DNA from 3 places in the Paenibacillus sp. FSL H7-0716 genome. Region 2 is predicted to be linked to each of the others. Evidence: predicted binding sites of a transcription regulator. Region 2 holds the regulator's gene; each other region holds the start of a gene.
The links. The regulator LexA, encoded in region 2, represses DNA repair genes until DNA is damaged. The targets are predictions, from matches to a motif close to CGAACATATGTTCG.
Positions count from the first base shown of each region.

Region 1 (4,287 bases), on a different contig from region 2:
GAATACTTTACCTTGCCCTAAAGAAGTCATTAAAGCTGAAATCCTGCGACTGAGGATGGAACGTGACAGAATCCTCGAACGCAGAGTCTGAGCAAAAACTGCTCATCACGAAGTCAAGTCAGACATCATTCCGAGCGTATCGGAAACCTCGAATCTACACGAAAAAGAAGCGGCGTTAGCAAAATGTTAGCAAAACCGTTTAAAAACAAATAAGGGTTCCAGCTCTAATGAGCTGAAACCCTTATTCTTCTAGTGCCGAGGACGGGGGTCGAACCCGTACGGTACTCACGTACCGCAGGATTTTAAGTCCTGTGCGTCTGCCTGTTCCGCCACCCCGGCATATTATGTGTTGAAGCTTCATACGTTGTTCACATATAACGCGACAAGAAATATAATATCATGAATATCGATAACGCGCAATCCTTTTTCGAAAAAAATTATTCACAATAAAAATAACCCGTTCAGCCAGAACCGACACGGGTTATTATTGACGTGGATTATCTGCGCTCGTCACTTCTGCTTCTCATTCCGGCAAGACCCAAAAGTCCAAGCAGACCGAGCCAGCCCCAGTTAGATCCTTTGTTAGTTGCAGCATTCGTTGTTGTACTAGTTGCACGGTATTTGCCGGTCTGTGTGGTGTTGGTTGCCGGGTTGACAGTGCTGTTGGTTCTGTAGTTGTTCCGGGTGTCATTGTAGTTATTGGTGTTGTAGTTGTTAGGTCTGTAATTATCATCGATGCGGATCTTATCTTTCATAATGCTCTCATGCTGATTCAGCGTTCCGGTTGTGCCGTTCATTAGATTGCCTTCCGTGTTCATCATCCGAGTGTGTTCCGCAGTACCATCCATCCCGGTATTCGCGGCTGGGATACCGCCCAACGCTGCTGATCCCACGGCATTTGATGCATAGCTAGCTCCCATTAGACTCATTGATAATACAGTACCGCATGCAAGGCTTGTTATCAGCTTGTTCACAGTGTTATGCCTCCCTTTAAGGTTAGTTATCACTGATAATTTCCCCTTGGACGGCACTGTCTATGCATGATGGTTTTACTCTTTTACTACATTAACTGTCTTGGTCACAGCATCATAAGTAACCTTTGCTCCAAGTGCCTCAGCCAGCGCACGTATGGGCACATAGGTTATTCCGGTATCGAGAACGCCATCGGTAAGCTTACGGCCGTTTAGGTTAATGGTCACTGTAACGTCTTTGTTCACCTGATCATCCCCTCCGGTAATCTTTTTTAAAGCCTCTTTGGCTTGGTCCGTCGTTGGACGTTTACCTGCCCGAAGTTGATCTATACTTAAACCGAAAGTCATCTGCAGATGTGAATAGTCTTTAAAAGAAGTCCAGTCTCCGCCCCATTCTAAACCAAGCCGTTTAGCCTCCTGTACAACCTCTTGCCAATCCGCTGTCTTATCCTTATCACCATCACGATTGATATCCCAAGAAAGGCTAGTGCCATTCGGCAGCAAAAGCGCAAAATCAAACGCAAGACCATAATTATGATAGCTGGTACCGCCTTTAGCGTTGGTAACTATCGGCCCCGGCTTGCTTCTACCCTGCGCATACAAAGCATTTTGCTCAGCAATGGTCCGTAGACCCTGAGTAATAACGATAGGGACTCCTCTCGCATGGCTTTGCTGAATCAAAACATTCGCACCTGCCGCCAAGACAGGATGAAGCCCGACCAGACGCGCCGCGGATTTTTCCCTCAATTGCTCCAAAGTCAGCATAGAATCACCCCTTTGGTATATTCAATGATCCCTTTGCCCTATTTGCCTGTACCCCTGTCCCTCTTAGGATGATTTCCACAAAAAAGGACAAAATATTTAACGAAAGGTGGGAGACATATGGATATCCATAGCGATAGCTATAAAGTGGCAGCCCTTAGTGAACAGGAAGAAGCACTGGAAATTATTCGGAATGCTGAAGCTTCCATTGCACATCTGACCGGTAACCCTACAGTTACCTTAATCGCTTATGAGAAAAGCGAAGGCAGCGGTTCTCAGCATTAAACGATGTAGACCTCGACAATATCATCCACATCGATCCACTTCCATTCCTCCGCCCACTGCAGCTTAAACTCACGCGAGTGGGTGTGAATGGAAGTCACAAAACCACTTAGCATCGTATTTTCAAAAGGGTCAAAAAGAACAACTGTCACTCGTACATGACTCCGCAACGACAAAGCCAGTGTACATTCGATCTCCTCCAACTTCTGCTCATCCAGAATAGGCTTGATGCGGCGCAGCGTTTCCCGTTCATCTCTTATAATTCTTATCTTATGCTCCGGCAGCATCATGCGGCTGCTTTCCCACAGCCCGTTTTTCTCCAGCTTTTTGCCCATGGTAACCCCTCCTTAATTATATATCTATTCCTCTGAACACGAACGTATGTTTGTATTATATCCGCATCTTCGCATATTAATCAATAATCAGGAAAAAGATACCTTTTTCGGAATCTCTATTTTATCTAGAAGATGTATAATAATGTATATCTATTCAAGCTAAAATTCGCAGCAAAAAGACGCTGACAGATAAACTGCACAGCGCCTGATTTGATTTATTCTTGAACAACATCTCCAGATACCGAGGTAGCTTCACCTTCGGAATCTATAAGTCCAGTTGCTTCTCTTGCCTCATTAAGCTTGGAGATACCGAACAACATCGCTATATCAGCCTTTTGATTCAATTCATTAAATTGCTCAGCCGTAACATTTGCGGAATCTGCGCCCTGAGAAGCCTCTTTTTTTAAAGAATAAGCACTTTCAAAGGAAATTTTAGACTCTTCAAGCAACTTACGAATGTCTTCAGGCAAGCTGGAGGAAATTTTTACTTTCTCGGCTTGATTCGATAAATCAGTTGCGGTACTCTGGAATTGCTTAATTTTCTTCTCCAACTGCTTGTCCGTGAGTTCTCCTGCTGAATAACCCGCAATGGCTTCATTGAACTCCGCTAAAGAAGATTTTCCCGACTCTTCAAGTTTAGACATTTCATTGTAGAAGTTTTGCACGGTCTCCTGCACTTCTTCCTTCGTGGCAGGTGCCGATGAAGTTGAATTATTGCTGCAGGCGCTAAGGATGACAGTCATCATCAGCATTCCTATTAGTAAAGCTTTTTTCATTATTTATCCCTCCACTTAACAGGATAATGTCGGTTTGTGTAAAGCGCAAATGAAATATATGTAAAATGACTGTTATGTTATAATTATTTTAATTGTGATCAGGAAAGGAGAGTATTTATGCCTTATTGCACCACCTGTGGAGCGGAATACAAGCAGGGCGCTAAATTTTGTGGAGAATGTGGAACCAGCCTTGACGGTACCGCTCCAGTAACCGCTCATCGACCCGCAGTAGATAATCATGTCATTCAAGAAGTCGTGCTCTGGAAAGGCAAACCTGCCGGCATCTCGGATCGACTCAAAGGAATCGTAGGACTTAACACAACTTCATATACCATTACAAGTCAGCGTATTATGGTAAAGACCGGACTTATCGGTAAAAATGTTGAAGAAATCGAATTACTGCGCGTACGCGATTTATCCGTAAAACAGTCTATCATGGACCGGATGCTTGGCATTGGGTCATTAACTGTATTTTCTGATGATGCCTCAGCGCCTCAGCTTCTTTTTCGAAAAATCCATGATGCCCAAACCGTCAAAGATGTTCTGCGCAAAGCCGTTCGTGACGAGAAGATCGCCAACAACATTAGCTACCGCGAGCAAATTTAAGATGTTCATACGTAAAAAAGCCCCGGAAAACCGGGGCTTTTTGCTTGCGCTTGTACACTTGAAGTATCTTTTTTAAGGAAGATAAAATGCCCCCGCTGGGATAACCCCCTTGGTCTGGCTCGGACTCTCCCACTGCAAAACAACCCGGGCGTCGCCCGCATTCTCATAATACTCCACCTTTATTTCATACGGCTTACCTGCAATCAGGTTTATGCTCCCTTTTCGTTCCTGGCCGCTCTGATTCACCCAACTATCAATGACTAGCCTGCCATCCATCCATACCCGTATCCCATCATCAGAGTAGGAATAAATGGTATAAACTTCGCTAAAAGCTGCCGTCAGCTTCCCACTCCACCGCACAGAGAACGCATCTACACGAATGGCAGGATCAGGCGAACCTTGTCTCCATGAAAAGTTAATATTGGCATCCGTGCGCATCAGTGCAGGTGTGCCGCTAAGCGTCATGTTATTGTAGTATTGCCCACAGAGTCCACTCTCCAGCACACTATCCCCGATAGCAGCGAAAGCGGCGGCCTCAGCAGCATACTCCTCTCG
Region 1 covers NZ_JBBODA010000017.1:23,588-27,874, reverse strand. Annotated here, with positions in the region: gene MHH60_RS20310 (hypothetical protein) at 1-91, shown strand, start outside; tRNA gene MHH60_RS20305 (tRNA-Leu) at 254-339, opposite strand; gene MHH60_RS20300 (WGxxGxxG-CTERM domain-containing protein) at 498-974, opposite strand; gene MHH60_RS20295 (M15 family metallopeptidase) at 1,050-1,736, opposite strand; gene MHH60_RS20290 (hypothetical protein) at 1,854-2,018, shown strand; gene MHH60_RS20285 (YolD-like family protein) at 2,015-2,350, opposite strand; gene MHH60_RS20280 (hypothetical protein) at 2,566-3,126, opposite strand; gene MHH60_RS20275 (PH domain-containing protein) at 3,244-3,732, shown strand; gene MHH60_RS20270 (glycosyl hydrolase) at 3,805-4,287, opposite strand, start outside.
Region 1: MHH60_RS20285 (YolD-like family protein) is a predicted target of LexA. The motif match lies at 2,390-2,403, and genes of this name have one in related genera.

Region 2 (8,943 bases):
TTCACGTCCCGCTTCCGGCAATCCAAAGGAGACGTTACTGATGCCCAAGATTGTATGAACTCCTGGAAGTGCTTCCTTGATCAAACGAATGCCGTCAATCGTTTCCTTTGCTGAACCGATATATTGTTCATCTCCGGTTCCTACAGGGAACACCAACGTGTCAAAAATAAGATCTTCTCCTGCTAAACCGTACTTATTCACTAGCAAGTCATAGGAGCGTTTAGCCACTTCCAGTTTATCTGTCGCCTTAATGGCTTGTCCCGTCTCATCGATGGTACCCACAACAATAGCTGCACCATATTTATGAATGATCGGCGTCACCAGCTCGAATTTCTCTTCACCATCTTCAAGGTTAATGGAGTTAATTATCGCCTTACCTTGACAGTACTGTAAAGCTAAATCGATAACCTTAGGATCGGTAGTATCGATCATCAGGGGTACTTTAACCTTTTTCACAACCAGTTCTAAGAAAAGCTTAATATCTTCAATCTCATCACGGTCAGGGTCTTGTACACAGACGTCAATAACTTGTGCCCCACTCTTCACCTGAGCACGAGCAATTTCTGAAGCTTCCTCGTATTTACCCTCGACAATAAGACGTTTAAATTTACGAGAGCCAAGTACATTCGTACGTTCACCAACCATGTATGGGCGGTTGTCGTTCTCAATATAGATAGGCTCAATACCTGAAAGAGCAGGCGGATGATTACCTGCCAGCGGGCGTGGAGGATATTCAGAAAGTGCTTCCTTCATCGCACGGATATGCTCTGGTGTCGTTCCACAGCACCCCCCCGCAATGTTCAGCCAGCCTTTTTCGGCAAAGGCTGCAATCTTGCGAGCTAAAGAATCTGGAGATTCATGATAATGTCCGTTCTCATCCGGCAATCCTGCGTTTGGATAACAGCTCACGGCTGCGGAGGAGATCTCCGAAAGCGAACGAATGTGATCACGCATGAACTCTGGACCAGTCGCACAGTTGAGGCCCATAGAGATAGGCTTCAGATGTTCTAGTGAGATATAAAATGCTTCAATATTCTGACCCGCCAATGTAGTACCCATTGGTTCAATTGTTCCTGAAATCATAACCGGCAATGTGATGCCTGTCTTTTCAAAAGCATTACGAATACCAATACTTCCAGCTTTAACGTTAAGTGTATCTTGTGAGGTCTCCAGCAGCAAAACATCTACTTTACCGTCGATCAATGCTACTGCTTGTTCCTCATAACTATCAACTAGCTCTTGGAAAGTAACGCCTCCGGTTACTGAGAGCGTTTTTGTTGTTGGCCCCATAGCCCCCACGACGTATCGCGGACGGTCAGGTGTGTCATATTTGTCTACTGCTCTGCGAGCCAGCTCTGCTGCCGCTAGGTTGATCTCACGTGCGCGCTGAGGAATATCATATTCCGCTAGTACAACAGAGGTTGCACCAAATGTGTTAGTCTCAATGAGATCAGCCCCTGCTTCGAGGTACTGCTCATGAATCGTCTGAATGACTTCTGGACGTGTCAATACCAGCATTTCATTACAGCCGTCCAACTCATCGCCACCAAAATCTTCTCCAGTAAGAGGCACCTGTTGGATCATCGTGCCCATTGCGCCATCAAGGATCAAAATCCTTTGTTGTAAGCTTTCCTCAAGTGTATATTTAGCCAACTAATAGTCCCCCCAGTAAAACATTAGAGTAAGTTTAGCAGAATAAAGGAATTTCGAAAAGCCTTCCTTTCCACTCTGCTTTATCTGTTATTGCTCAGTAACCGTTGCGAACCTTTGAATCATGGTTTCACAGACAGCTCTTTGCTAGGCATAGAGTGCTGTGTCCGGGCTGTCACATGTGAAGTGACATTATATTGTCCTTCCTTTTCAAGGGTCCCTTCTGCTTGATAGACCCCTTTACCAATTAGCTTTCCCTTAAGCTCTATTTTCTGTCCCTCATCATTTTTATTCACAATTTCGAACAGAACCTCTTTTGCATCATCTACTGCCTCGTTATCTTGGGTCACCACAGCTTCAAAGGTTACCTTTTGATTTACAACAACTTCTTCAGGACTCCATTGTAGTTCGACTTTGATAGGTTCCATAGACATGTTCATATTCATGTTATGTATTTCTGAATGCTTGGTTCCATTTGAAGAACATCCACCTAGTACTAGAAGTGTTGCACCTAATAATACAGCGACTAATTTCTTCGATCTCATCATTTGGAGCCCTCCCAATCATTATCGAATAATAAGAAACTACCAATTCATGTTATACATCTCCATCTATTATACACATTATTATTGGTTTTTCAGTATTTTGCACCAATTCCGCATTAGACTTGTGACTTAAATCATTTACTTAAAAATCTAATGAAATCCTTATGTTAGTATGTGTATACAGAAAAGCAGCGAGTTTCTTAAGATCCCAGAAACTCGCTGCTTATAGAGTCTTTATGTTGGAGCTAATAGCTCTGTATATCTTACAAGGATTGAACTAGTGGAAGAAGTTCCTCAAGGTGATTGATTTCATGATCCGGATGAATATCAAGACTAGGTGCTCTACCTTTTCTATTAATCCAGACCGTGGTCAATCCTGCTGCCAGCCCCCCACGGATATCCGTTGTAAGCTTATCGCCGACCATAACCGCTTGCTCAGGAGTTACATCAAGAAGCTCTAAAGCATGCAGGAAAATTTCCTTATCCGGTTTGCCTTTACCAAAGCTTCCGGAAATCACAATATGATCAAAGAAAGGAATTAACTCTGGCACACCATCTAGTTTCTCTTGTTGCAGTGCAGGACAGCCGTTCGTAAGTAGCAAAAGCTTCACTTGACCCCGTAACTGCTCCAGTACATGCATTGTTTCTTCATAGATGTATGGACGTTTTCTGCGCTCTGCTGCGAATTTAGTTGCCAAGGTCTCAGCTAGTGCTTCGTCTTCCACCCCTAACGCTGCAAGTCCGCGACGCCAAGACTCTTTACGATAAACCGGTGCAAGCTGCTCCAATTGACGGAATTCAGGCTGTTCACCTGCCGTAAAGTTAGCCCAGAGTGCTTCATATGGATTAATTCCGATCATCTTTGTAAATGGGAACGTCTCATAAGATTCATACAAGCTACTTGCTTCCTTACGAACTGCAACTTCTAGTTCTTGTGGATCAATGTTATCCCCAGCGGCTTCACAAGCAGAACGAAATGCTTCTTCGACGCTCCGATCATCCCACAGCAATGTATCATCAAGGTCAAATAGTACAGCAGAAATTGGCATTACAGGTCTCCCTCTCCCTTTAACTGGTCTAGTTCTATTCGTGAACTACTTCAATGTTGTGAGCTTTAGCAAATGCTTCTAATCGTGTACTCATCGCATTAGTATCATAGCGATTCATAAGTTTTGTGAAAATCCATTTCGTACGTTTCCCTTTATGCTTAATGACTACAGCTCCACGCGAAAGGGTGATTTTCTCAATATCTGCAGCTGGCAGCCCGCGTTCACGATTGAATTTAATAGTAGACAGTCTTGCTTTTTCCACCTTCAAGTACGGACGACGGAAGAACAATAGCGCTGCCAGTAAATAGTACAGTACTACTCCCAGCCAATTAGCCAGCATGCCATTGCCTTTGGCCTGATCAATAGAACCAACTACCCAAAACATAGTGCCAAGAATCACTAACACTACCGGAAATGCAATGTTGCGACCTTTAAAGACTTCGGCATTCTGGGTAGGAGATTTAGAGGCATAAATCGTATCCTTGCCTTGTTTCTTTCTTTGCTTGTTGATTTGCTGTGTGTTGCGTTGAACCATTCTTTCCCAAGAACGGGCCATGTGCGTTCCCCCTAGTCATCCTGAAATATCTATGAAAAGGAACAGCGAGCTAATGTTTAAGCCCCTTGTTACCTTGTTCATGCTCATCGTTATCTACTACTTCAATAGTATTTAATTGTGCTCGGAAGTTATTGCGGATATTCCCCAGGTAAATTTCACGAAGCTTGGCGCGTTCCGCCACTTCCTCTTGATTAAGGCCTACGCTCTTCTGTTTGCGTGCCAATTCGTTAATTCGCGCGACCAACTCATCAATATTCAATACTTTCCCTCCCCCTATAAATTAATTCTAACTCTGCCATGAGAAAAAGAGCTTGTCAAGGTCTACTCCCTGCAAGCTCTACTGGTCATTCTATTATGTTCTCAGAAAATTAATAAATAGGTAAAGTAAGTATGTCTCCAGCGTTAATCTGACTACTCTTAATCCCACTTGAACGTTTAATTCCTTCTATATAAACAACTGTCTTCATATCAGCTGGTTTATTCTTAAGGGCAATACTCCATAGTGTATCTCCACGTTCAACCACAATCCGCTTCTCTTCCTTCATTATAGTCGTCGATCCTGCAAATACATTTCCCACTACTGTTAGGCCAGATAATACTAACACCATAATCAATATTAACTTAATAAAGAAATCTTGACGGAACAACGAAATCATCCCTCCAAGCAAACGTTCCGTTATCTCTTTCACCTTAGCGGAATTACGGGCAACGTCATTATGTCCTAAAGATTCAACCACTGGGGCCTTATCGTAGATGCTGCGGTATGTACTGTATTTTAGCATAATCATCATCCTCCAAACACTTGTTCTTACTTTCGAATTCATAATAACACGAACATGTGTTTTGTTCAATACTATTTCAGAACAATTGTTCTCTTTTTTTTGAGAGACTCAAGTGGTTCATTTTATTATCACTTGTCTACCATTTTTTAACTCTAGCAGATTAATATTTATAATAGTTAGAACTTATGTTTGTGCGAACGGTAGTTCTATGTTATAATTTTCCCAAACATTACTATATGGGGTTGATTCCAATGTCAAAGATTTCAAGTCGCCAGCTGGCGATCCTGGAATTTATACGAAGCGAAGTCCGCAGCAAGGGTTATCCACCTTCCGTCCGGGAAATTGGAGAAGCTGTTGGCCTTGCTTCCAGCTCCACAGTTCACGGTCATTTGGACCGGCTTGAGAAGAAGGGACTTATTCGTCGTGATCCAACGAAGCCACGTGCAATAGAATTACTAGGCCAAGAGGATTCAGAGAATGTTCACCAATTCGCCCAGACCATCTCACGGATTCCTGTCGTAGGTAAAGTTACCGCCGGGGTACCTATCACTGCTACAGAGAATATCGAAGACTACTTCCCACTTCCTACTCACTATGTGGGGGACAACAAAGTATTTATGCTGTCAGTTATGGGTGATAGTATGGTGGACGCAGGCATTATGAATGGTGACTATGTGATTGTTCGCCAACAACAAACGGCGGACAACGGAGATATCGTTGTAGCCATGACCGAAGAAGATGAAGCAACCGTTAAGACCTTTTACAAGGAACGTGATCATATTCGGCTTCAACCGGAGAATCCAGCTTATGAGCCTCTTCGCCTTAATCGCGTAACTATTCTCGGAAGAGTCATCGGATTGTTTCGAGATATCCACTAAGTTTGCACTTCTAACATAAAAGGCTGTTCCGCAAATGCGGACCAGCCTTTTTTTTCTACGTATTTTGCTTTCCCAACCAATAACGAACATTTGTTCTCGCCGGCTAAAATGGTCATTTTCTATGAATAACCCTTTAGGCGTTCTGCTCATATCCTAATTAGAAAGGAGTGTTGCATATAATGCCCAACTATCGAATTATTGTAGATCTGACTCAACGAATGTTATATCTTCTGGACAATGATATTGTGATTAGAGGTTTCCCTGTCGGCATCGGTAAGATGTTAACCCAATCCCCAGTGGGAGAATTCACTATAATTAACAAACAACCCGACCCAGGGGGTCCCTTCGGTGTCTTTTGGATGGGACTGTCTAAACCACACTACGGAATTCATGGAAACAATGACCCTTCATCCATTGGGAAAGAGGTGTCCCACGGCTGCATCCGGATGTACAACGAGGATGTGTTAGCACTCGCTGCTATTGTTCCTATAGGTACACGAGTAACGATAAGAAATTAAATTCGAATGGAGACTCGGCAACCCCCAAATCACATTAAAAAATGGGGGTCATTACATAAGTAAGTATTTTTTCATTAGCATACTAGGAGTTTGGTGATTATATGTCGAATAATGTTAACAGGATTGCAAATTGAAAAGGATGTGTTTAGTTTGAATAATTCAAAAATTAGAACCCTTGTCGATTTTAAAGTCGATGCACTGGGTAAGCTGTCCGGTTTACTTTTAAATGATGAACAAGCTAGTGGAAAAAAAGTGAATTTGCTCACCGCTTTTGGCAGCATTCAGGGAATCGTCTCTCCAACCGTCTCCAACAAAGAGGATGTATTTGATTTAAAATCTTTGATGGATGATGTAATTGTAGACGAATACATATCTTATTTGGGAGCAGAACACCCTGATAAAAATTTCAGCTATAACTTTGTTGTCCTCAATGACGTTACTGTAAGACCTTATGCTAGTTATGGAACTCCGATCGAATACAAACAGCTGATTGTTTATACCGATCATATCACTGCCTTCAATTTTCTATAGGTTTACATAATTACCTTAAAAAGCACCTTTGCAGCAACCCCTAATTTTGCATCATTTGCAGAATCGGCAGGTTTCTCTGGGTGCTTTTTTTGGGTTAATCGTGAAGTCGATCCTATAATTCCACGAATTTCCCTTTTAAAAGATACTAGTGGGGATCATTCAGGCATATCTTTCAATAAGCAACAATTTGAGTCTAATGAGATAACTAGGAGGTGTGATTATATGCTGATTATCTTGATGTACTTATTCGCTATTTTAGGAGTTGTTTTAATTCTAAGTGCCGCCATTATAAAATTGAAAACGCTATCTGCTTCATCTGAAATTTCTAAGCTAGTTAATGCGACCTCATCTTTTAACATCATTTTCACCAAAACATTCATTCCCCCCAATCAATCACACTTGATCGCACTTAACGAGCCTAATAAAAAATTGGCAATCGGTACCAAAAATCCGAAGAGTAACAAAAAAGCAGTAGCAAAGCTATACTCTTTTGATAATGTAATGGGATCCGAGATTGTGGTTAACGCACTTACCCTTTCAAAAGTATCCAAAAGACAACAAAACAGCAAAACAACTGCAACAAGTGCAGATATTAATGTCCTTAAGGACACCGATGAAGAAGCTAATGTGATAGAAGAGCTTACGCTTAAAATATATATGAACAGCAAAGAAACGCCTGTGTATTGTATTTCCTTCTTGCCGGGTTTATTGCCTATTCAACAATCCGACAACCAGTACAAGGAAGCTTACTCCCAAGTACAACAATTGCATGCACTGTTCAGGTCAATCGTATCTGAATAATTAAGTTGTTATCGCCTTACCTCTCATTTGTTTTCGACATTGAAAGATCTAAAATTGCACACTAAACCCGTCAAACTGGTGAATGCCTGTACCATGTGCCACTAGCTTTTGCTCACGCAACTCACGAACTGCCTTCTTGACCTCTTGCAAAATAGATGGATCTAGACCCAGCGTATTATGAGAGCCATATACTTGGGTAACCCCTGGAATTTCAGTAATCTTTTCTAAGGATGCCACTAAATCAACCGGACTAGTCGAAGGGTAAAAAGCATAGATTGGCGTAACGTCATATAATAAATCACCTGTAAACAGATATCCGTTGGCATGATCAAAAAGGCTGATATGCCCTGGCGAATGACCTGGTGTGTGGTAAATTTCTATTTTGCGCCCGCCTATGTCGAGCACATCCCCTTCTTGTAAAAGAGCCGTTGGTTTCCCTTGAAAAGGTATGTAGGTGTTAGGATCAAAGGTTTCAGGAACAGGAAGGGTGATGTCCCGGCTCATATCTTTTCGAATCTGGGCAAGGGACAAGCCTTTTATTCCGTTAATCAGCCAATCCTCATCCGCTTTATGAACATAGATTGTCTCGAATTGCTCATGACTGCCAATATGATCTGCATGCACATGCGTAGTTATGACAGCGATAGGTAAATCCGTTAACTGATCCGTTATTCTTTTTATATTATCAATACCTAATCCCGTATCAATTAACGCGCCTTGTTTTTGCCCCAAGAGTAAAAAAGAATGCACCTTTTCCCAATGTCCATATTCACTGATTGCATAGGTGGTCGGATCAATTTCCGTTACTGTAAACCAACGATCTTTAATCAATTACGCTCCCCCATTCCATTTTTCCCTTACATGCTCTTCTCCCTTATAATAATCCGCCTGTTCATCCGCTTGATAGATTTCTTGATAGGGTAAAATGTTGATTTTGCCTGAGTCTGGATATTCGCAAACATCTATTCCCTGATTCGTTCGGAGATCCAGATACCTGCATGGTGCATCCGTATGATTATAAAGCTGATGCGCCCCTTCCGGTCCCATTTCAAAAAATATTACATCCCCTTCCGTAACCTCCGTAAAACCCTCGGGTGTTCTTAACATCGCTTTTCCCGCTAAAATCACAAATATTTCTTCAGCATTTCTATGAAAATGATAAGGATAAGAATATTTATCAGGATCTAAAGATCTGATATCAAAAACTAAATGCTTGGAGCCCACCATTTCAGCTAATCTTTCACTCGTATGCCAAGCAAACTCTGGGATCGGGGACTGTTTTTGAGTAAATGAGACCGTATTTTCATTAAAAATCTTCACCATCTGCAACACTCCTCCTTCTTATATTTTGCGTTCATTACAACAAATAAAGAATCCCAGCTATAGCTAATGAAATAAGACCACCTAAAGCGGACCCATTCGCTACTTTGTTTTTAATTTTACGGTCTTGCTTAGATTCCGAATAAAAGTTACCTCTTTGTTGTGTACCTGTCGTGAAGGCTCCAACACATATACCTGAAATTATAAAAAAGCCCAATCCTATATAAATAAAAATTTGCATGAACTTACTCCTTCCCAGGAAAGAATTAGTTATCTATATATAAGATATTTTAACATTAAATCCCTCTACTAC
Region 2 covers NZ_JBBODA010000015.1:21,907-30,849, reverse strand. Annotated here, with positions in the region: gene metH (methionine synthase) at 1-1,593, opposite strand, end outside; gene MHH60_RS18845 (FixH family protein) at 1,773-2,198, opposite strand; gene MHH60_RS18840 (HAD family hydrolase) at 2,459-3,244, opposite strand; gene MHH60_RS18835 (hypothetical protein) at 3,279-3,800, opposite strand; gene MHH60_RS18830 (DUF896 domain-containing protein) at 3,850-4,059, opposite strand; gene MHH60_RS18825 (LysM peptidoglycan-binding domain-containing protein) at 4,169-4,582, opposite strand; gene lexA (transcriptional repressor LexA) at 4,834-5,460, shown strand; gene MHH60_RS18815 (L,D-transpeptidase) at 5,640-5,978, shown strand; gene MHH60_RS18810 (hypothetical protein) at 6,129-6,509, shown strand; gene MHH60_RS18805 (hypothetical protein) at 6,732-7,310, shown strand; gene MHH60_RS18800 (MBL fold metallo-hydrolase) at 7,359-8,141, opposite strand; gene MHH60_RS18795 (cupin domain-containing protein) at 8,142-8,633, opposite strand; gene MHH60_RS18790 (DUF5316 domain-containing protein) at 8,668-8,871, opposite strand.

Region 3 (8,943 bases), on a different contig from region 2:
GAGCCGAGGACGACAGCCCCGAATCCGCCGGAGCCATTTGTAATCTGCGAAAAGCCATCTGCCACTGCACATCGCCCACGAACCTTGATGCTGAATCAACCATCTGACGAATAATCCGCTGCTCCATCTATTCTCACCATCCTTTTAAATCTTTTTAAGTTATAGTATGGGGACAATAGTGACATGAACTCAGCGAATGGACATGAAGTTGTAAAATAAGTTGGGACGATATAAGGAACTGCTGAATAAATTCACGGCTCAATAAAAAAAGGAGCTCCGCGGCTCCTCATTATTTCTTATCTTGTGTACCTTAAAGGCAATAGTTCAGTGATTTCATATTTAGCTAATCGGTCATCCTCCGATACAATTATCTTGCAGTCTATTCCGTAATCCGCAATTAACTCTCGGCACATGCCGCAGGGAGAAACTACTTTAATCTCTTTTCCCTCGCTGTCTGGATCAGAATGCCTTACCGCAACAATCGTATCAAATTCCTTATAACCTTCGGATATCGCTTTGCCAATCACCATCGCTTCTGCACAGACTGTAATCCTCCCCATGCTGGCTTCCACATGTACCGCTGTAAAAATCTCTCCTGTTTTAGTACGAAGCGCTGCACCCACATGGTGCCGTCCCCATTCATAACGCCTGGTAATTATATCTTCGGCAGCCGCAATAAGCGTCTGATCCTCAATGGTAATTATGTACTCCATATCCAGTTCCGTCCTCCTTTATTTTACCTAATTATATTAAATCGCACTGAATTATGATATAAGATATACTATTTTAAGTGCCAAAAAAGGAGGAGCAGAATTGAAAGTAAAAAAATGGATCTCCAGTCTCATCATTGTTGCATTACTTGCTTTGGCTAGTTACTGGTTTGAACAAAACGGAGAGCCTACAGACCCCTCGTCTCCATCCGATTCGAGTGTTGTTCAGCTAACCTTCCCATCAGACCGCTATCCTGAGACCGCCAAGCATATTCAGGATGCCATTGCGAAAGGTGAATCCGCCACATGTACGATTAACCGAGAGCAGGCTGAAGAGAACCGTAAAGAGTCCTTAAAAGGGATCCCCACTAAAAAGGGGTATGACCGGGATGAATGGCCAATGGCTATGTGTAAGGAAGGCGGCGTTGGTGCCGACATTGAATACATAACGCCAAGCGATAACCGCGGGGCAGGAAGCTGGGTTGGCAATCAGCTGGAGGATTATGCAGACGGAACGCGGGTAGAATTTATGTTTAAATAACGATCTGTCTGACCATCCCAGGCAACAGAATAGCCCCACCTGGCATTCGCCAGATGGGGCTACAATGCACATCAGCTAACTTAGAATAAGCAAGCTTTAGTGATGATAACCAGCAAGATGAAAAGTACCAGAATTGCTCCTGTTGAAGTCCAAGGACTACACACCGGACCTACTGATGCTGGACTTACTACCGGACCTACGTTACAACCACAACCATGTTCCATTCCCATTTTCAATTCCTCCTAATGATTAATGACTACAGCACAAGATATGTAAAAAGGAGATAAGCCGTTTGGGCGAATTGGCAAACAAATGCCAATCACCTAATGAATTGAAGGTGGACAGTCGATAAACAGGATATACACAAAGGAGGTGCAATATGGATATAGCTGCATTATCAATGGCAATGAGCCAAGCATCCTTAGCTCAAAATGTTGGGATACAGGTCATGAATATTGCCAAGAATCAGGCTGAAACCCAGAGCCAAACCATGGTGGAAATGCTGGGCAAAAGCGTTGCTCCGAATTTGGGAAAAACACTTGATATTAGTGTGTAATTGCTTTATGCTAAGGATACATGAGAACGAACGTTCCTATGTATCCTTAGACTTTTTTTACTCTACATAGCCCTTCGGGCTTTTCTTTTGCGCATTTATGCGAACATACGATCCCATTAGTGATTTTAAACGAGGTGAATAAGTTGGAGAACATGAAATCATATTATCAAATGACTGTGCTTGAGAAATGGACGGAAGATTTATACAAGCGATTAAATCTTCATCAGCCTTCACAAATTTCAATATCGTATATAGCCGAGCGGCTTAATATCTGGGTTCATTATTTGGATGTGAGAAGCAAGAGCATTGAGGCGTCTGCAGGGATGTACAGCCTGTTTATCGACAACCGCCTTCCAGCCAATCTTCAACGGCTAGAGTTTCTTCATGAACTGTGTCACCTCCTTCGCCATGGCAGTGATAATCAGACCTTGATGCCAGAGCATTTCACGCGGGCACAGGAGGATGAATCCGAGCGTTTTATCTTGTATGCGGCGATGCCTTACTCCATGATCTCCCGCATGACATTGCCTGAGCAACGGGAGGATGCCATCTCCTATCTTGCAGCAGAATTTCAAGTTCCTGCCGAGCTGGCCTTACAGCGGATTGATCAGATCCAAAGACGTGTGTTCCAGGGGCAATTATTGGCCGTGATGGGAAGAAACGAAGAACGACTAACACATATTCGCAACGGATCACGGAGATAATAAGCTTAGTTGCAATAGTGCTCTGCATATTCATTTATGGTGGAATTTCTCGTGAGGAGGAACGACATGGAAGCCATTAAAGTAATTGAATTATTACTGACTCATCCGGATTATAATGTAGATGCAGTACACCCCGAAATCCCGGATTTCGTGGGCATTGAGACGATTGAGGTGGATCACGAAACGGGGACCTTCTCCATTTTATTGCAAGAACCCAAAGAAGACTAAAAGAGAATTATTATTCTTCATAAGTTAAAAGGCAGCAAATATAGTATGTCCCGGCAATTCTTCGCCTACGCCTGGTTTACTATCGGTATTTGCTGCCTTTTTGTATAATCTGTTATGCAGATACAAACTGTCTCACACCCATAAGAATTAGAATAACGAATACACCTACAATCCCAAATTACAAACTATAAAGATTTTCACCCCCGGCAACCTCTGACTTGCCTGATTCTCCAGCATCTTAATTCGCTGCTCCAGCTCCAGTATCTTCTCTTCTTCCTACGTCATATATCTATGAATGACATAATAGTCTCTGTGTATTATCTTATACTATATACAAATTATCTATATGGAGGGAATTAATGAAGAAAAATACAAAACTAATCTTCATCGTTCTAATCCTTTTAATCTGTGGAATAACATCCTTAGCCTTCCACTCCTTCCGAAATCATATGAACAGAGAAGTCATTCATTATCTAGTAGAGACGAGAAATTATAAGAAGGAAGATTTTGATAAAGTACACACCCAGATCGCCAAAGCTCCCCTCGTAAGTACCACGGTGATTTTCGCAGACGAACCCTACGCAAGATACTTTTATCGAAAAGAAAACGGAAGGATCTTTCAATACAGCAGGGCTCCTGTTAAAGGTAATGATCCTAGCTATACATATAAACATATCGAGGAGAATCTCCCATGAAGGATTTGCTCTATTAAAAAGACGCGTTTGTCCAGCAGTCAGCATCAGGGCTGCCTCGGCAAACGCGTTTTTTTGATCTTCCCTGCTCTAAATAAGTAACCAGCGTTTGCGTAGACAATATTGACGTGGTACTTAGCAGCTATCGGACACAGTTGATCTTATGTGCGGTATAACCCTCCATTTCAAAGTGTAGCGGACCTTATAGCCTTTATTTGCATGAAAAACACCATATAAGAGCCCCTTTTTAAGGAATAGCGTCACTGGGGTCCTCGAACCTGCTCAAAAGCCTATTTATATGCAAATAGCGACTGCTGAGTCCCTAACCCTCTGGAGATAATTTATGAATAGGCATTCTCTACTCTCCAAACACAAAGAAATTTTCTCAGGAACAAAATGTGACCTAATGCCGTCCTAAATGGTGTTATAGGTAAAGGGGGCACAGTATCATGCAGCGATCCATGACCCGGCCGGGAAATCATGTGATGAAGAGTTACGAAATCTACGCAGATATGCTGTTCCGGATCGCTTTGGTCCATCTAGGCAACCGGCAAGATGCCGAAGAAGCCACTCAGGATACCTTCATCAAGCTAATAGAAAAAGCGCCGGAGTTCAAAGATGCCGAACATCAGAAGGCATGGCTGATCCGGGTAATCACCAACCATTGTAAAACACTACTGGGCAGAGGCTGGCGCAAGCGCGAGGTTAAGCTGGAGAGCGCTGAGCCAATTGCGGCAGACAGCCCCGAGGATTGGGCTCTGCTGCAGTTAGTTATGGCGATGCCCATGAAGTATAAAACCGTAATCCATCTTTATTATTACGAGGACTATCCCATCCAGGAGATCAGCAAGATTCTGCAGATTAGTCAGTCTGCCGTGAAGATGAGACTTCAGCGGGGACGGCAACTGTTAAAACTGGAGCTGGAAGGAGCGGAACCACAGTGAAGGAAGATCAGTTTCGAACATCATATAAGAAAGCGGTGGATTCGATGAAACCAGGTGAAGAGATGAAAAAAGAACTTTTCGACAAAATAGAGCAGCGGCAGGAGCGTAAGCGTCCACGCAAAACCGTTTATATCGCGGCAAGTGTCGTGCTCGCCGCAGGAATCGGTCTGGCTGGGCCTAGTATATGGCAGCAGTTGAACAGTCAGAGCTCCCCGGGGCAGGTTGCCCAGGTAACTCCGGGTGCAAGCAATGCTGGCAATTCGGGCACAGCTACATCGGGCAGCATTGTCATTCCCAAGCTGAAACTGCCAGATAAGGAATCTGGCGTGAAGGCAGATATGATCGCCTTGGTCGTGTATAAAAATAATATTTATACACAGTCAGCGACTCGCATTGACGCTGCCGATGCTGCTGCTCTGCGCGGTGACAAGTTGGGACGCACTACAGGCGGCATCAATGAATGGAGCGGTAACGACGAATATATTGAGTTAGCCTCGAACATCGGTGAAACGGATCTCTATACCGTGAAGGGCTATGACTCCAGCTTCCTGATTATGTCCTATTCGGAAATCAACGGCGAGGTATTCGCCGAACTGTACGAGCACACGAACGGCATCACCATAAACAGCGGCGCCGACCTGTTCGGCAAGCTGAATCTTGAAAGCCGAGTTACTTCAGCTCAATGGGAAAGCTTCAACAGCTGGAACAACGGCCTCCAGCAGCAGGCGCCAATCGCCAATGGCGAGGCGCTTGATGGCTTCCTGACAGCCCTCCAAGCTGCCAAACCGCTGGCAGCAGAGCCGCTGATCGAACAAGGCATCTACGACAGCGAGGACCGCAAGATCATCTATTTGCAGCTGGAAGACAATGCCCGAGTAGAGCTGACGCTGTTCGGTCAAGGCCTTGTACGCTACGGTCTAGCACCGGTATTCTTCGAGGTCGAATCCGGGGCATTCCAGCAGCTGTGGGACAGCATGAAACTTTAGGGATGTTGGTGGAAACCCAGGGACTGCGGTTGGGACGGCGATCGGAAGCAATTGAGAACCTCGTTTCGGTCGCCGTGCTCTCCATTGAACAATTTAGCTGGCTGCTAACAAAAACGGCGCTGCTTCAAAACCATTTCATGGTTTGGAGCAGTGCCGTTTTGTGCTTTACTGTATGGTTTATGAGCCCGCATACTAGATATGCTGGTTGTAGAGGTGAGACTACTATTATTACTTTAAAGGACGATCCTCGCTGTGAATGCTGCAACTAAATCTGTGAAGAGCACGGCACTAACGAGCTAACGAACTAACAAACTAACGAACGAACTAACGAACTAACGAACTAACCTCCTCCAATTCGAGCTATCGGACCCATATGACGTTATTTACTGATTTTCAGCCTTTAGAGCATGGTTTCGGACTCCAGAGACACTATTCCTTAGAAAGAGGCGCAAATACGGTATTTTTATACCAATAGCGACTATGGAGTCCGTTAGAATTGCAAATGAGGGAAAAAACCGCTTTAAGGGTCAGCTGTGTCCGATAGGAGAAGCCTCGTTCACTTAATTGTTATCGAATCAAATTTCAAAGGAATACAGGGTCTCTCTCGGTACTTCCGATTGCTACAAAAAAAGGAACGCCCACCATGGACGCTCCTTTTTTTCTAATTCGTCTACAAAATTCTAGCAAGTTACGCATTTACACTTTCCGTTTTTCGATCCTGTCTTGCGTGTAATGTTTTCATCACAAATCTTGCTATCGGCTGCGCAACCAAAAGTTCAATCCAAAATGCTATTCCAAAGTTTCTCGGCCAGATGTGAAGGAAGCTTTTAAGTGGATCCAGGCTTATTTGTCTCGTCCCAACCCATGTGCCTATAATTGATAGTAAAATAGATAACACCGTGACATTCAATAAAGTATTCAACAGAATCCTTGCATTAAATCCATCGGTTTGTCCCATGAATTTTGGCATCACTTTCCCAACAATCGGTCCTGCAACTAATCTTACGGATAAAACTACGATCATCCACATAAACGGAATAACCTTTAGTGTATCTATATACACTTCCTTACTGAAGCCGCGTTCCAACCCCACAATAATAGGGGCAATAGTGTTAACTGAAATGATTGAAATAATGAGTAAAAATAGTATACCTTCTTTTCCGTTTCTGGGCAGTCTTGTGTCTCCATGCATGTTTGTCATCTCCTAAATAATATTTCAGATGGCAGACGTATCATGAGACATATATTTTTGGCCCAATAAAAAAGACCAATATCTCTACACACTGATTTAATAATTATAACATTTATTTAAAATGAATGTCAGACCTTCTATTTAAATTCTTCAAATCTCACCTGCTGATAGCGAATAGTTACCTGTATGCGCCTTGGGCAGAGAAGTCGTAAAAATCGTCAATTGCTGTTCAATATAAAATCTAGTTACCTTCAGATCATGCTAAAATTTTATATGTATTTCCCCACCTAATAAAACCTCCAGTATTCATTTCCGCGATTTTTCTGAGTCCCTTGTCCAAACACAATGAATCTCAATTCATATATATATAGCAAACTAATAAAGAGGTGAAGCTCATGGCAACAACAACAGGCATTATTACGAACACAGGGACTATCCCAGCATCCAACGTGCTCATTAATATCGATAATGACAACCTTAGTTTTTCATCTAACGTAGTCTATCACGTTTACGTATGGAATACCTTGGTTAGTAAAGGTTTAGTCTACTCCAACTCATTAAATGTTAATGCGAACACCAGCCAGTTTCTCAGTTTTAATATCGCAGGCAATTCAGCTTATGAAGTCCAATTTCTCGTTACTGGAAACGCACCGGCAGACACGATTATTACGGTATTTGGAACGGATTCGTCAGGAAATGTCATCCCCCATCAAAGAGTGCTGCAATCCGAACTAACTTTCATAGCTCAGCTGAACCCGTAAGTACCGAAAAATCTATGACGAAAGGAGCTTCGCATGGTTAATATTCAAATTTCGCCGAGCGCAAGCACTCAATTCGAGCCCACCATCGCGGTAAACTGGCTTAACCCGTCCGTTATGGTCACCGTAGCTGTAGATCTTCGATCAGGCCCTCCCAATATTGGGTTATACAAATCTATTGACGCAGGTAGCACTTGGACAACAACGTTATTACCGTTACCTGCGGGATTTACAGGCATCGAAGCACCACATATTGATTATATTTTTCCGAATACGTTCGTCGTATTGGCTCACGCCTTCGATTCAGACGGTCTCAGCGGATCGATCGTTTCCTATACCTCTGCCGACAATGCCTCTTCATTCGGACCGCCAATCATCGTGAATCAAGGGTTTGGACAGTTTGTGAATGATGACCAGGTGGTCGTTGTCACCGACAAAGCTGGATCAAGTCCCTTTTTTGGAAATGTATATACAGGTTATACGCATGATTACAACACACAATTCATACCGGGAAATACGATATTTTTCAATCGTTCCCTAGATAACGGTAATACCTATTCCAGTCCCTCCCTGCTGTCTTCGGTCGAAGAATTCGAAGAATTCCCCGGTATAGCAATTACATTAAATGGGATTGTTATCGTGGGATGGATCAATCAGCCTCCCGGTAATACTGATCTTAAAATTCGCACATCCTCAGACGGTGGGGTCACTTTTACTCCTGAAACCATGGTCGCGAGCGTTGTAGTCCCACCAGATCCATTGCCAGGATATACATTTAGATGTCTGACATACCCTTCCCTCGCAGCAGATATTTCTAATGCACCGACGACGCGAGGGAATGTCTATGCTGTATGGCAAGATTTTCGAGAAGGTTATTCTGATATTTTTCTTGCTACCTCCACTAATTTTGGCGTGGATTGGGGGTCACCAATATCCATTACAGGTAGTCCGGTGGGCTCCCAAAACTTTTTCCCAGCCATCACCGTTTCCCCTGCGGATGGTGCAATATTCGTTACCTATTACACTAATCGAGTCAATCCCCTCAACCTTGATGTTTATCTAGCAACATCTAGAGATGGCGGTATGACGTATACAAACACCCGGATAACAACAACTTCCTTTGACGTCACCGGTATCCCCCTAATTGGGGACTACATCGGTAATGCCATCGTCCCCCAAACAGGCCGGCTAGTGAACGTATGGACAGACACGCGGACCGGTACAGAGAACATCTGGTTCGGTGATAATCAATAAGCTATTAATCAACTTCTGATGTTTAATTAAAAGGATGTTAAGTTAGTATATCCATCTTCAATAAAGGATGCCGAGCGAATATGCGGCATCCTTTATTGCTTGTTATCAAAATTCAGCATTAACCTGTTTAAAGAAATCATCAAATTCCAGTGTGTCAGACATGCTTTCAGTCCAATCAAAAATCTACGGCGTATGGTACTGCTTCTTAATGGTTTGTATGTAATGACTCCCCTTCCTCTACAAGAGTAGGGCAGTTCCACAGAATACATACTTTTTACCGTTTTCCAGATGATCCGTGATAAAACCAAAGGATCAAACAGCGCCGTGACCAAAATGTGACCATTTCCAATTTTGCAGCTTTTCCAACTCTTCCACTTC
Region 3 covers NZ_JBBODA010000017.1:13,779-22,721, reverse strand. Annotated here, with positions in the region: gene MHH60_RS20270 (glycosyl hydrolase) at 1-127, opposite strand, end outside; gene MHH60_RS20265 (cytidine deaminase) at 297-713, opposite strand; gene MHH60_RS20260 (NucA/NucB deoxyribonuclease domain-containing protein) at 814-1,251, shown strand; gene MHH60_RS20255 (hypothetical protein) at 1,332-1,481, opposite strand; gene MHH60_RS20250 (YjfB family protein) at 1,631-1,807, shown strand; gene MHH60_RS20245 (ImmA/IrrE family metallo-endopeptidase) at 1,960-2,511, shown strand; gene MHH60_RS20240 (hypothetical protein) at 2,578-2,739, shown strand; gene MHH60_RS20235 (DUF3139 domain-containing protein) at 3,099-3,434, shown strand; gene MHH60_RS20230 (RNA polymerase sigma factor) at 3,881-4,375, shown strand; gene MHH60_RS20225 (hypothetical protein) at 4,372-5,361, shown strand; gene MHH60_RS20220 (hypothetical protein) at 6,050-6,553, opposite strand; gene MHH60_RS20215 (hypothetical protein) at 6,949-7,314, shown strand; gene MHH60_RS20210 (sialidase family protein) at 7,348-8,565, shown strand.
Region 3: MHH60_RS20245 (ImmA/IrrE family metallo-endopeptidase) is a predicted target of LexA. The motif match lies at 1,908-1,921, and genes of this name have one in related genera.